3 regions of the Kitasatospora sp. NPDC059795 genome follow, and region 3 is predicted to be linked to each of the others. Evidence: riboswitches for the same ligand, from Rfam matches in the RefSeq annotation. Region 3 holds a riboswitch; each other region holds the start of a gene.
What was found. A riboswitch is a leader RNA that binds a small molecule or an ion and turns the genes downstream of it on or off. The one in region 3 is predicted to bind cobalamin.

Region 1: it holds a riboswitch for cobalamin, as region 3 does, so the genes downstream of both, ACFV4P_RS24230 (cobalamin biosynthesis protein) here and ACFV4P_RS06145 (ribonucleoside-diphosphate reductase subunit alpha) in region 3, are expected to answer to the same signal.
Region 2: it holds a riboswitch for cobalamin, as region 3 does, so the genes downstream of both, ACFV4P_RS33060 (acyl-CoA thioesterase) here and ACFV4P_RS06145 (ribonucleoside-diphosphate reductase subunit alpha) in region 3, are expected to answer to the same signal.

What each region holds. Positions count from the first base shown of each region.
Region 1 is NZ_JBHWID010000012.1:155,386-157,638, forward strand. Features, by position in the region: gene ACFV4P_RS24225 (cobyric acid synthase) at 1-218, opposite strand, end outside; gene ACFV4P_RS24230 (cobalamin biosynthesis protein) at 301-1,245, opposite strand; cobalamin riboswitch at 1,278-1,426, opposite strand; gene ACFV4P_RS24235 (hypothetical protein) at 1,568-2,077, shown strand; gene ACFV4P_RS24240 (RNA polymerase sigma factor) at 2,242-2,253, shown strand, end outside.
Region 2 is NZ_JBHWID010000026.1:17,578-19,830, forward strand. Features, by position in the region: gene ACFV4P_RS33055 (putative Ig domain-containing protein) at 1-391, opposite strand, end outside; gene ACFV4P_RS33060 (acyl-CoA thioesterase) at 621-1,049, opposite strand; cobalamin riboswitch at 1,096-1,314, opposite strand; gene ACFV4P_RS33065 (sulfurtransferase TusA family protein) at 1,370-1,696, opposite strand; gene ACFV4P_RS33070 (MFS transporter) at 1,693-2,253, opposite strand, start outside.
Region 3 is NZ_JBHWID010000002.1:487,136-489,388, reverse strand. Features, by position in the region: gene ACFV4P_RS06155 (helix-turn-helix domain-containing protein) at 1-165, opposite strand, end outside; gene ACFV4P_RS06150 (GNAT family N-acetyltransferase) at 283-795, shown strand; cobalamin riboswitch at 882-1,014, shown strand; gene ACFV4P_RS06145 (ribonucleoside-diphosphate reductase subunit alpha) at 1,186-2,253, shown strand, end outside.

The DNA.
Region 1 (2,253 bases), on a different contig from region 3:
GCCGCCTCCGGCTCCACCCCCGCCGCCTGCGCCTGCATCGCCTGCGCCCGCCCGATCTCCGCCCCGTCGGCCGTCACGAACGAGTTCAGCGACATGTTCTGCGCCTTGAACGGAGCCACCCGCACGCCCTGCCGCCACAGCCACCGACAGATCCCGGCCGTCACCACGCTCTTCCCGGCATCCGAGGTCGTCCCGGCCACCAACAACGCACCGCTCACGGACGGCCTCCTTCGGAGGAGAGAGGAAAGGAAGGGAGAACACGCCGGGCGACCGGTACGGTGCGAGGACGCGACGGCGCGGTCACGTGCGTCCGGCCCGGGCGAGGACCAGGCAGCGCGCGCCGGCGGTGACGGCGAGGGCGAGCACGCCCACGCGGCGGGAGAGACGGCAGGCGCGTGCGATGTCGGGGACGGCCACCGGGGGGCGGCCCGCGCCGAGGACCGGTCGGTGCTCGACGCGTTCGCCGTAGCGGAGGGTGCCGCCCAACCGGACGTCGAGGGCGCCGGCGAACGCGGCCTCGGCCTGGCCGGCGTTCGGGCTGGGGTGGGCGGAGCCGTCCCGCCGCCAGACCCGCCAGGTCCGTGCGGGGGAGTCGGACGCGGCGACGGTGAGCAGCGCCGTGAGCCGGGCCCCCGGCCACCCGGCGACGTCGTCGAGGCGGGCGGCGGCCCAGCCGAAACGGCGGTGCCGCGGGGACTTGTGACCGACCATCGCGTCCAGGGTGTTCACGGCCCGGAACGCCAGCAGCCCCGGAACGCCCGCGATCCCGCCCCACACCAGCGCGTTGACGACCGCGTCGGCGGTGTTCTCCGCGACGGACTCCACCACCGCCCGCGCGATCTGCTGCTCGTCCAGCCCGGACGGGTCGCGCCCGCACAGGTGCGGCAGCCGTTCCCGCGCGGCCGTCAGATCACCGGCGGCCAGCGACCGTTCGATCGTCCGGGCCTCCCGGGTGAGCGACGTCCCGCCGAGGACGGTGAACGTCGCGGCGGCCGTCAACGCGGCCTCGGCGAGCGGAGCGCGACGGGCGGCCCGGGCGGCGAGCGCCGCTCCGCCCGCGACGGCGCCGACGGCGAGCGCGGTGTGCAGCGCGCCCGCCCCGCGGTGGTCGCGCCACAGCCGGCCCTCCAGCCGGGCCGCGGCGGTGCCGAACAGGGCGACGGGGTGTCCGCGCCGGGGGTCTCCGAGCCGGGCGTCCGCGAGATACCCCGCGACCGCGCCCACCAGGTACGGGGCAGCCCGCATGGCGTTGTGTCCTCACTCAGGGTCCGCGCCCTGGATCGACGGAACGAAGGCGAGAGTCTCCTGACTTCCGGTCACCCCCGCGCGGGGTGAACGGTCACAGTGGCGGGACCGCGCCGGACTCGCACCGGCTTCCTCTGCTTGCCTCCGTTTGGCCCGAAGATCCCACCACGCCCGCTTCGGACCAGTCAACCGAGGCCCCGGAGGGTTTGGTCACACCCCGCCCGCCGCCGGGGCCGAGGCCGGGCAGCATCCGACGGGCCCAAGGCAGGCCCTAGGATGCAGCCACATTCGCCGCCCGGACGGGCGGACAAGGGGAGGAAACGTGCGACAGGCAGTCCGGCGCGCCGCGCAGGGCGCCGCGGCGCTGGCCGCTCTGGCGGCGGTCTCGGGGTGCGCGGTGCAGAGCGACGCCGTCGCCGGGATCTCCGTGACCGAGGACGGCCGCCCGCTGGGCGTCCTGCTGGTCTGCGGCCACCGGATCGACGGAGCCACCCTCTCCACCAGCGAGGGCAGCCACGAGGAGACGATCGGAAGCTGGACCGCCCACACCGCCCTCGGTCCCGGGCTGAGCACCTGGACCCTGGACGCGCCCGCCGAGGGCTGGGAGACGGGCAGGTCGGCCACCCCGCTCGACGCCGGGACCACCTACCACCTCCAGGGCTGGACCAAGGACAACTCCCGGTCGTCGACCGCCACCGCCTTCACCCCGGAGGACCTGAAGCAGCTCGCCCCGGGAAACGTCCGCTACGACGGCACCGCCTCCGACGGCAGCGGCACCACCCGCACCGTCCCCGTCGAGGAGTTCCGCGCCACGGCCTGCGCGAAGCGCTGACCCCGCACCCCCGCCCGGCCGTCCGGCCGCCCGCGTTGCGCCGTGAACTCCCGGAAGCGGTCGCCGAGTTCGCTCTCCGACTGCTCCTCGGCGCGGCACGCCGCCGGCCCCGGACGGTGACCTGCGTCACGGGAACCGGCGCCCCGGGCCGGACAAGGCATGACGTGAACCATCCA
Region 2 (2,253 bases), on a different contig from region 3:
CGAACTCGTCGAAGTTGGCGAGGTCGAGCGCGCCGCCCGTGCCGTAGGTGATGGTGTTGCCGGCGGGCAGCGTCTTGAGGCTGTAGTTTCCGGTCTTCTGCAGGGCCACGCCCCAGGCGGAGAGGGCGCCGGTCCAGCTGGTCTCGCCGGTCGGGTTGGCGTTCTGCGCCAGCGGGTCGGGCTGGCTGGTGGAGATGATCCAGTCGGCGTTGCCCGCGGTCTCCGCCTTGGTGTTGTCGAACAGAACTCGCTTGGGGGTGGCGGCGGCCGCGGCGGCGCTCTTGGGGGTGGCCGCGGTGGCGTGCTGCGGGACGGCGCTCGCGCCGGCGGCGGCCACCAGTGCGGCGGCGGCGAGGGCCAGCGGGCGGGCGGCCTTCCACGTTCTGATCATCTGTCAATCTCCTCGAACCACAGGGACCATGGGGTGCGCTACGCGCGTAGGCGGGCACACGCTGCCATGGTGGGGTAAGCGGAGCTTGAACGGAACATGTCGATCGCGCGCCGTCCACAATGGGCGGATTTGCGCAGACGTGAGAGTGATCACGTAGCGCCGACGGCAGAAAGCAGGCCCGGAACGCCAGGTGGGACGGCGTTCCGGGCCCGGACGGGCTGACGGCGCGTCAGGCGGCCAGCAGCGCCGGGACGGTCCGCGGCCGGCTCTCCGCGTCGATGGCGACGAAGGTGAGCCGGCCGGTGGCGACCCGGGTGACCGGGCCGGTGGCGTTCCAGCGTTCCGCGGTGACGGTGACGTGGACGGTCATCGACGTGCGGCCGGCCCGTTCGAGCTCGGCGTGCGCGGTGAGCAGGTCGCCGGCCCGGACCGGGGCCAGGAAGGTCATGCCGTCCACGGCGGCGGTGACGGCCGGGCCCTCGGCGTGCCGGGCGGCGGACGCGGCGGCGGCGTCGTCGATGAGCTTCATCACCACGCCGCCGTGGATGGTGCCGTAGAGGTTGGTGTCGTGTTCGCTCATGATGTGGGCGAGCGTGACCTGGGACGCCTGCGCGGGCTTTGCGGCGGCCGCCTCGGGTACGACGGTCTGGTCTGCCACGGGAACTCTCCTTCGCGAGTCGCGGCTCGGACGATCCGCGGCGCCGGTGGGCTCCGCGGGCGGCGGCAGGTCTTCGGACTCGCGGGCATCTCCCGTGGAGGGCCTGTCTACTGGCCGTCGCTTCCCGGGCCGATCGGGCCCAGTGCGTGTGACGGCGGTCGTTCCCGCTCACCGCTGCGAGGCAGTCCTGGACTCGCACCAGGTTCCCTCTTGCGACGCTCCCGCCGTTGATCGGACGGGGCGAACCGCTGCCCGACCAGCCTATCTCCCCGTTCGAGGTGCTCCGCCCTTGGGTCTGAAGGCAGACGCCGGGACCTGCCCTACGGCTGTGCCGGTCGGCGCCAGGGGGCGTCGGGGGCGGTCGGGGCGGGGTCGGCGGCGGTGCGCAGCGCGTAGGTGTCCTCGTCCACGGGCCCCAGGTAGTGGTGGCCGGTGAAGTGGCACCAGGCGGGGAGGTCGAGCGGGGCGGCGGGGTCGGTGGCGCGGACGTGCACGAGGGTGCCGGCGGGGGCGTCGGCGATGGCGGCGCGCAGGCGCAGCAGCAGGGTGACGCAGAGCAGGCCGCGTCCGTCGAAGGCCAGTGCCGTGGCAGGCAGCCTTTGTCGCGACGGGGTGGAGGTTGCCTGCGGCGGCACGTGGTAGGTCATCGTCGGCTCCGGACGGCTGCGGTGGCGATGGCGGGCAGGGTGAGCAGGGCGAGCAGGCCGCCGCCGAAGGCGAGGACGGAGTAGCCGGAGAGGTCGACGACGGCGCCGGAGGCGAGGCCGCCGGTGGCGCCGGAGAGCGAGACGGCGACGTCCACGCTGCCCTGGGTCTTGGCGCGGGTGGCGAGCGGGACGCCGTCGGTGAGGATGGCGGTGCCGGAGACCAGGCCGAAGTTCCAGCCGAGGCCGAGCAGCACGAGGGCGAGCGCGAGCAGCGGGACGGAGTGCGCGGGGGCGAGGGCGGCGAGCAGTCCGGCGGCGACCAGGGTGAGGCAGGCGGCGGCGCCGACGGCGAGCGGGCCGTGCCGGTCGACGAGGCGTCCGGTGAGCGGGGAGGGCAGGTACATCGCGGCGACGTGCAGGGCGATGACCAGTCCGGAGGCGGCGGTGCCCCGGCCGGCGTCGTGCATGTGGACGGGCGTCATGGTCATCACGCCGACCATGACCAGCTGGGTGACCACCATGACCTGGGCGCCGAGCAGAACGCGGTTGCGCACCAC
Region 3 (2,253 bases):
GTAGCCGGCGTGGGTGCGCATCGGGCCGGGCCGGTCGCCGACCAGGCCGAACTCGTACGCCGGCAGGCCGCTGTCGCTGCGGTCCAGACCGAAGATCTCACTGGCCACGCCCAGCTCGAAGGGGTGGATCTGCTCCAGCACGATCACCGCGACGTTGCTCAGCATCCGCCCAGCATGGCACTGGCAGGATTTCGCGGCAAAGGCGCATTCCTGCCATCTCGGCGGGCCGTTCGACCCGGACCTGGCCGATCCGCGCCGGGAGCGGTCCGGCACACTGTCCGGATGCACTCCCCGACCGACCGCGTCACGCTCGTCCGCCGCGCCCTCGACCACGACCTCGCCGGAGCCGCGGAGGTCACCGTCGAAGCCTTCGTCGGCGACGGCCACACCCGCCCCGGGTCCGACTACGTCGAGCTCCTGCGGGACGCCGCCCGGCGCAACCGGGAGGCCGAGGTGCTGGTCGCCGTCGACCGCGCCGGCGGCTCGGTGCTCGGCAGTGTGACGTTCGCCGCGGGCGGCAACCCGTGGGCGGACATCGCGCGTCCGGACGAGGGTGAGATCCGGATGCTGGCGGTCGGCACGGCGGCCCGCGGGCGCGGCGTCGGCCGGGCGCTGGTGTCCGCGGCGATCGACCGCAGCCGGGAACTCGGACTGGCCGGGATGGCGTTCTCCACCCGGCCGACGATGACCGCCGCGCATCGGATCTACGATGCTCTGGGCTTCGTCCGGACCCCGGAACGGGACTGGGCGCCGGCCCCCGGGGTGGACCTGATGGTCTACACGATGCGGTTCTGAGGCCTCTCCGGCGTGGTTCCCGTTGTCTACGCGCGGCACCACGCCGCGACACGCGGCTACTACATCTGGTGCCGCCAGCTCCAGCCGCCACAACATGTATGCTCGACTCGCTGTCGAAGCAGGGGAACCCGGTGCAAATCCGGGACTGCCCCGCAACGGTGAGCGGGCTGTAGCGACGCCCGCGCAGTCCGAGGACCTGCCGACGGTGTGCGACACGGCATCCCCGCAGACGCCATGCAGCACAGCTTTGCCGTCCGGCCTCGCGGGCGGGCCGGGGGTGGGTCTTTCGCGCGCCGATCGAGCGTTTCGGCGTGCCGTCCTCCCCTGTCCTCCCGTGTGCCACCGGACACCTCGATCCACGTCCGTCGCCGCCACAGGAGAGAGTGCGCCTTGACCGTCGCCGCCTCAGTCACCCTGCCGTCCCAGGGTTCCGCCGACGCCTTCACCGACCCCGGTGCGGCGCTGCTTCGGCTGCTCACCGACCGCAGCACCGACCTCCCCCAGGTGGACCCCGGCCACGTCGCCGCCGCCGCGCTGCGCGGCCGCCACGCCGGTTCGGACTTCGCCGAGCTGCGCGGGCTGGCCGTGGAGGCCGCCGCGTCGATGATCGCCGAGGACCCGCAGTACTCGAAGCTGGCCGCGCGCCTGCTGGCGATGGAGATCGCCGACGAGGCCGCCACCCAGGGCGTCACCTCGTTCTCCGCCTCGATCGCCGTCGGCCACGCCGAGGGCCTGATCGGTGACGCCACCGCCGAGTTCGTCGCCGCGCACACCGAGCTGTTCGACTCGCTGATCGACGCCTCCGGCGACGACCGCTTCGAGTACTTCGGCCTGCGCACCGTGCAGTCCCGCTACCTGCTGCGCCACCCGATCACCCGCAAGGTGGTCGAGACCCCGCAGCACTTCCTGCTGCGCGTCGCGGCGGGCCTGGCGGTCGGCACCTCCGAGCAGTCGGTGCTGGAGGTGGCCGAGCTCTACAAGCTGATGAGCCGCCTGGAGTACCTGACCAGCTCCCCCACGCTGTTCAACTCCGGCACCCGGCACCCGCAGATGTCCTCCTGCTACCTGCTGGACTCGCCGCTGGACAACCTGGACTCGATCTACAACCGGTACGCGCAGATCGCCCGGCTGTCCAAGCACGCCGGCGGCATCGGCCTGTCCTACTCGCGGATCCGCTCCCGCGGCTCGCTGATCCGCGGCACCAACGGCAAGTCGAACGGCATCGTCCCGTTCCTGCGCACCCTGGACTCCTCCGTGGCGGCGGTCAACCAGGGCGGACGGCGCAAGGGCGCGGCCTGCGTGTACCTGGAGACCTGGCACGCCGACATCGAGGAGTTCCTGGAGCTCCGCGACAACACCGGCGAAGAGGCCCGGCGCACCCACAACCTGAACCTGGCGCACTGGATCCCGGACGAGTTCATGCGCCGCGTCAACGCCAACGAGGACTGGTCGTTGTTC